2 regions of the Pseudomonas serbiensis genome follow, and region 2 is predicted to be linked to the other one. Evidence: riboswitches for the same ligand, from Rfam matches in the RefSeq annotation. Region 2 holds a riboswitch; the other holds the start of a gene.

Region 1 (3,470 bases), on a different contig from region 2:
CGGGTATCGGTACGCAGGGCGTTGCGGTCCAGGTGGTTCTGGTCGCGGCGGATGCCAGTCACCAAGGACCAGCGGTCTGACAGTTGCAGGCGGTTTTCGGCAAACAGGGCAAAGGTGCGCGTGGTGCTTTCGGTCAGCGGCAGGAAGGGTGACTGGCTCTGGAAATCACCGGATGCCGGATTCCATGGGTCTATGAAGTCACCACCGATATCGGTGTAAGGCGAATTGTTGGCGACGTCGAAACGAATCCTGTTGTATTCGGCTCCGACCACCGTGCGGCTGTCCAGGCCGAACAGCGAATGGTTGAATGTGAAACTCTGGCGGTCGCCGATCTGCTCCTGGTCGTGCTTGATCTCCAGGTAGTCGCCACGCAACAACTGACCCTGAGCGCTGCTCCAGCTATAGACTTCGGCGTTGCGCCAGTGGCGGCGGCTCTTGATGTAGTAGAGCTGGTTGCTGGCGCTGACGTTATCGTTGATGGTCCAGTCGGTGTTCAGGCGGGTCCATTCATCGTTGTAGCGTTGCACGGCATTGCGCAGGTTGTAGTTCTTGTCGCGCAGGCTGTCGCGGTAGTGGCCATCGATCAGCGGTGTGCCGAAGTAGTTCATCGGCTCGCTGTCGCCACGTTCATGGGCGAGGGTAAAGCTCAGGTCATCGGTGGCTTGCCAGCGCAGGGCTGCGCTCATGGCCAGGCTGCGGGAATTGCCGTTATCGACCCAGCCATTGCTTTCCTGCTGATTCAGCGTAAGGCGATAGCTCAGGGTGTCGCTCAGCGAACCGCCGCTGTCGAGGCCCAGTTGCTGACGGTCATTGGAACCGTAACCCAGGCGCAGGCGATTGCGGATCTCGCCCTCGAAAGGTTTTTTGGGCACCACGTTGATCACGGCGCCGGTAGCGCCTTCGCCATAAAGTACTGAAGCCGGGCCACGGATCACGTCGATACGCTCGACCATGAACGGGTCAACCGGGAAGGTCTGAGTACCTGCGCCGGTATACAGGCGCGAGCCGTCGAACAGGGTCATGACCGAGGAATGCCCCGTAAAACCACGTGCGGACAACGCGGTATTGCCATCGCCAGGCGTTGCGATGCTGGTGATGCCTGGCGAACGGGTGACCGCATCCTGAACGGTGAGGTTATTGCGGCTTTCGATGATCTGGCTGTCGAGGCTGCTGGTACTGGCCGGGGTTTCCAGTGCCGTGAGGTTCAGGCGCGAACCGGTGGGCGTCGGGGTTGCCAGATCGGTTACTGGCGTATCGGCGCTGCCAGTGATTGCGACCGAGGGCAGTGCCAGGGTTTGCTCGTCAGCAGCCCACGCATGGGACGGGAGCGCGAGAAGGCTGATCTGTAGCGAACGATTCGCCAGGGATTGAAGCAGGGAAGAACGGGACATGCGATTCCAGCCAATCAGGAATGAATGAATCCCGGAGGGAACAACGCATAGGGAATCGCGGGCGCAAAAAGCCCGCGAAGACCGGCCTGCGCCCGCCCACCGCGGGTTTGCCAAACAAGGTTGCAGGCCGGTCTCCGGGCTTGCGAGGGTCATGAAGCATTCACCTTCCCATGCCTTGGCACAGTGGTCTGTCGAATGCTTCGCTCGCTTACCGTTGCGGGGGCAGCGCCGGACTGATCACTGGGAGTGACGCACCGGCTTCCCGTTTAATCCCATGCACGGCGGCATGGGACACCTGAAACTGGCGCGCATCAGATCATTGAATCTGGAGGTCGTCAATGACTGATGTTTGTTGGCGGTGAGGGGGTTCGCGAATAAATTCGCTCCTACGCAGCCCGTGTAGGAGCGAATTCATTCGCGAAGAGATCACCACCGATAACTGACAGCCCCCACCAGACTACGGGTATCGCCATAGCGGCATGAGTTGGCGCAGTACAGGTATTTCTCGTTGGTGAGGTTCTGTGCCTTGGCGCTGACTTGCCAGTTGTCGTCCAGGTCATAGCTGATTCGGGCATCGAACAGCGTATAGGCCGGGATCTTGCGGTCAGTGACGCTGGGCGAGGTGTGGGTGGTGCCGACATAACGCACGCCGCTGCCAATCGACAGGCCATTGAGGCCCATCGAGTCGAAACGATAATCCAGCCACAACGAAGCGTTATGGTAAGGCGTACCTTCGATACGTGAGCCTTCGAGCACCTCATCGTTATCCTTGATGATATGGGCATCGGTGTAGGCATAGGCGGCGTTCATGGCCAGTTGCGGGGTCAACTGGGCCTTGGCTTCCACTTCAAAACCGGTGCTGCGCTCCTTGCCGGTCTGCTCGTCGAAGTCCGAGCCGGCAATCGAGGTGATGACGTTGCTCTGGGTCAACTGGTAGACCGCAGCACTGATCATCATTTCCCGGCCAGGAGGCTGGTAGCGGATACCGATTTCATACTGCTCGCCCTCGGTCGGCAGGAAGGCATCGCCATTGGCGTCGGTACCGGACGAAGGCAGGAAGGACTGGCTATAGCTGATATAGGGCGCCAGACCGTTTTCGGCCAGATAGACCAGCCCGATGCGTCCAGTAGTCTTGCTGTCGTCAGTGGTGCTGCGCGAATTGTCACGGTAGTTGCGGGTGCTGTTGTCGGCCCAGTCCTGTCGCATGCCGATCATCAGCAGCCAGCGATCATCGAGTTTCAGTTGTTCCTGCAAATAAATGCCGAGCTGATGGCTGTGCAGGTCCGAGCCGCTGTCGATGTTGCGGTTCACGTTTGGCAGGTTGCCGTATACCGGGTTGGCAAGGTCCAGCGCCGGTGCGCTGCCGCTGAAACGGTGGCTGTCGTAGGTCTTGCGGTAGTAGTCCAGGCCGCCCAGCAGGGTATGTTTCCAGCGCCCGCTTTCCAGATCCAGTTGCAGGCTGCTGTCACTGGTCCAGCCGGTGGCAATGTCTTCGCGTGAGTTGTAAGTACGCGACAGGCTCGACAGATTGGCACCGCTGATCCGGCTGTTGTTCAGGGTGATGTAGTCATAGTCGGTGCGTGACTCGAAGTAGCGTGCCGCGTGACGCAGTTGCAGGTTGTCATTCAGGCGTTGCTCGAACAGATAGCCGAAGGTCTGCAAGGTGCCATCGTAGTCGTCGAAATCCGGCTCGCCCGCAAACAGGTCATAAGGCACTTTGTAACCTGGGGTCGAGCTGAAAGTGGTTATGTCATAGCGCATGGGCGGCGTCAGGCTGGTCCGGGTACGCTGATGGCTGGCGAGCAGTGTCAGGCGGCTGTCGTCGTTGATCTGCCAGGTCAGTGCCGGGGCTATGTAGTGCTTGTCATCGTCGATGGCGTCGTACTGGGTGCCGCTGTCGCGCACCAGGGCTGTGAGTCGATAGCTGAAACGGCCTTCTTCATCGAGGCGTCCGCCGTGATCGGTGGAGAGTTGCTGCCGGTCATGGTTGCCATATTCCAGATTGATTTCATGCAGCGGGTCGAGCGTGGGTCGCTTGCTGATGGCGTTGATCAGCCCGCCGGGTGCCAGTTGCCCGTA
Region 2 (3,470 bases):
CACATCCCGGCCCTGTTCATGAGCAGATTTCATCAAGGCAATGATCTGCTCCAGGTGCAACTCGGCACTATTGACCACCTGAATGGCCCGATTGCCATCCAGCACCGCGACTGGCACCAGTGAACCCGCGTAAATGATGACCGGGCAGCTGTTGATCAGTCGTTGGCCTTTGACGGTGATGAGGTCCGGGTCGCCTGGGCCTGCACCGATGAAAAAGACGGTCAATGGATTCTCCTGAATCGAGCGGGATAAATGAGCAGCGGATTATCAACCCTGCCCAGGGGCGCGTGCCAAGGCAAATGTTGCCCTGATGTTTTTCTGGCGTTCGATCACCAGTGTTGCAGGGCTGTTGCCCAACTGGCTGGCCAGTGCCAGCGCTGCACTTTCGGCAACGCCGTGGCAGCCGGTGTGCTGGAACGTCGTTGGCGAGCGATGGGTCAGTTGCGGTTCGTATCGTGCCAGTTGAGAGGCATCGAAGAAAATCAGCGGTACTGACAGGTATTCAGCCAGCTCCAGCAAGCCCGGCTCGTCCTGCTTGAGGTCGATGGAGGCGAGGGCGGTAATGGCTCCGATCTCCAGAGCGTGGGCTTTCAGGCTGCTTTCGATCAGCTCCAGCAGGTGCGTGGATGGGCAGCCACGCTGGCAGCCCAGGCCTGCCACAAGGACAGGACGGGGCTGTGCGGGGGTGTGATCAGGCGTGCAGGTCGGCATTGTTGCGACGGAACAGCCAGGCGCTGATCAGGCCCAGAGCAATCCAGAACAGTGCGTTGGTCAGCAGCGAAGCCATGATGAACTGTGATTCCAGTGCTTCAGGAGCCAGACTCTCGTGGGTCAGCGGCTGTGGTGCGCCAATCAGGTGCGGCACTACCAGAATGGCCGCGCCCAGCACTTTGAACAGCCAGTTCTGGCCGAAGGCGATCAGGGCCAGCCCGGCAGCCGTGGAAGCCGCAGTCCCGATCCACCAGTATTGGCGCAGGTTCAGGTCGGCGGCCGCAGTGCCCGGCAGTTCGGGCGGCAGCCCCAGCGTTGGTGCCAGAACGAAAACCGCAAAACCGGCCAGCCCCCATAGCGCGCCCTGGGAGGTGCGGCCCGGTGCGCGCAGGGTGTAGAGCGCGACCAGCATCAAGGCAAAACCGACTGCGACCACCAGATTGCCACCGGTTGTGGAGAGGATGCGCTGCCAGCCGTCTTCCGGTTCCCAGGCCTCTTCGTCGTGACTGTGTCCGGCGGCTGCGCCTTCGGCATGATCATGTTCATGCACGTGCTCGGCAGGTGCTTTTTCGTAGGTTTCGGCCTGAAGAATCAGCGGCGCGACCCAGAAGCTTTGCAGCAAGGTCAGCAGCAGTGCCGCCAGCAGACCGCTGAAGCCTGCGGTCTGGATGATTCGCTTGAACATGGCGTCAGGTCTCAATGGCAAGGGAAGGCGGCGCTGTGGCGGGTGTCGTGCGCGGCGTTGTGAACGGCGGCGATGTGCGAGAAACCGGCGAAATACACCAGGCACGCACCAAGAATCGCAGCGCTGATGGCGGCGGTCAGGCGTTGGGTCTGGGTGGATGTGGCTGTGCTCGACTGGCTGCTGCTGATGGTGGACATGGCGCTTCCCTCTGGTTTCGACAGGCGGGCATGCGCACAGGAACCTTCTGACGGGCGCCAGGAGGTTTCAACTGCGCCCGCCCACCGCGGGTGTGTCATTGAGTCAGTATCGGGCCGGTCTCCGGGCTCGCGAGGGGCGTTGATGTGCAGCGTTCAACACCTTCAGGATCACCTTCCCATGCCGTGGCACAGTGGTTCTGACCCTCTCTCGCTTACCGTTGCGGGGGCAGCGCCGGACTTGCTCATGCGTGAATGAGCGCACCGGTTTCCCGTTTCACCCCGTGAAGGGCACCCGTAACAAGTTGTAATAGGAGAGCATGGCAGCCACTGAACGTCAATCTGAACGATTGACCTGCCCTCGACCACTGCGTAGCCTTGCGCACTTGAGGTTCTCTGCCTTCTGCAGGAGGGTAGAGCTAAGACGGGAATGCGGTCCAAGCCGCAGCTGCCCCCGCAACTGTAAACGGTGATGTTCATTGCATGGCCACTGCGCAAGCGGGAAGGCGCGATGAATGCCTGTCGGCCAGCACCGCCGATACGCCGCCGTCAGCCAGGAGACCTGCCTCGAACCGGGCCACAGGCCCACGAATTCTCACTACAACCGGGCGGGGTGATCCGGTGGCGAATCGATCCGTGCGCAGCGCACGGTTCTCGTCCTGCTTGCCCGCCGTATTGCCAAAGGGCATCCGATGAAAACACTGGCCAAACTTCCCGTCACCATCGTTACCGGTTTCCTGGGGTCGGGTAAAACCACCTTGTTGCGGCATATGCTCGATAACGCCGAAGGGCGTCGTATCGCGGTGATCGTCAACGAGTTCGGCGAGCTGGGCATCGACGGCGAAATCCTCAAGCAATGCACCATCGGTTGCACCGAAGAAGAAGCCACTGGTCGTGTCTACGAACTGGCCAATGGCTGCCTGTGCTGCACGGTGCAGGAAGAGTTCTTCCCGGTGATGCGCGAATTGGTGTCGCGTCGCGCCGACCTGGACCACATCCTTATCGAAACCTCGGGTCTGGCGTTGCCAAAACCGCTGGTCCAGGCTTTCCAGTGGCCGGAAATCCGCAATGCCTGCACCGTCGATGCGGTCATAACCGTGGTCGACAGCCCGGCCGTTGCCGCAGGCACTTTCGCGGCTTTCCCGGATCAAGTGGACGCCCAGCGCAAGCTCGACCCGAATCTGGATCATGAGTCCCCGCTGCATGAACTGTTTGCTGATCAGTTGGCCAGTGCCGACCTGGTGATCCTCAACAAGGCCGACATGATCGATCCCGAAGGTCTGGCGGCGGTACGTGCCGAAGTTGCCGAAGAACTGCCGCCAGCGGTCAAGGTCATCGAGGCCAGCAATGGCCGTCTGCCAATCAATGTACTGCTGGGCATTGGCGCGGAGTCGGAACTGCATATCGACAGCCGCAAGACTCACCATGACCATCATGACGACGATGATCATGATGACCACGATCACGATGTATTCGATTCGATCTCCATCAAGCTGCCGCCAGCCGAAGAGGCCTTCCTGCTGAACGTGCTGAACCGCATGGTCGTTCAGCACGGTATCCTGCGCGTCAAAGGTTTTGCCGCGATTCCCGGCAAGCCGATGCGTCTCTTGATTCAGGGTGTGGGCACTCGTTTCGACAAGCACTTTGACCGTGCATGGAAGGCTGATGAAGAGCGTGCCACCCATCTGGTATTGATTGGCCAGGAACTCGATGCTGCCGCGCTGGAAAAGCAACTCTACGATGAGCTTGAGTCTGAAGTTCATACAGCGCTGCGAGCCCAACTTTAACGTTACGAGTCTTGCCTGACCCATGCATTTACTGAAAACCCAGCCGGGCGGTTTCGTCCCCGACGACAGCATTGCCGACCTGGGGCAGACCCC

The links. A riboswitch is a leader RNA that binds a small molecule or an ion and turns the genes downstream of it on or off. The one in region 2 is predicted to bind cobalamin.
Region 1: another riboswitch for cobalamin. It lies ahead of Q6A51_RS14490 (TonB-dependent receptor); the one in region 2 lies ahead of Q6A51_RS02285 (CbtB domain-containing protein).

The regions. Positions count from the first base shown of each region.
Region 1 covers NZ_JAUQOO010000010.1:57,527-60,996, reverse strand. Annotated here, with positions in the region: gene Q6A51_RS14490 (TonB-dependent receptor) at 1-1,391, opposite strand, end outside; cobalamin riboswitch at 1,500-1,705, opposite strand; gene Q6A51_RS14485 (TonB-dependent siderophore receptor) at 1,818-3,470, opposite strand, start outside.
Region 2 covers NZ_JAUQOO010000001.1:518,090-521,559, forward strand. Annotated here, with positions in the region: gene cobM (precorrin-4 C(11)-methyltransferase) at 1-225, opposite strand, end outside; gene Q6A51_RS02275 (cobalamin biosynthesis protein) at 268-711, opposite strand; gene Q6A51_RS02280 (CbtA family protein) at 692-1,396, opposite strand; gene Q6A51_RS02285 (CbtB domain-containing protein) at 1,408-1,593, opposite strand; cobalamin riboswitch at 1,689-1,904, opposite strand; cobalamin riboswitch at 1,963-2,174, shown strand; gene cobW (cobalamin biosynthesis protein CobW) at 2,283-3,377, shown strand; gene cobN (cobaltochelatase subunit CobN) at 3,400-3,470, shown strand, end outside.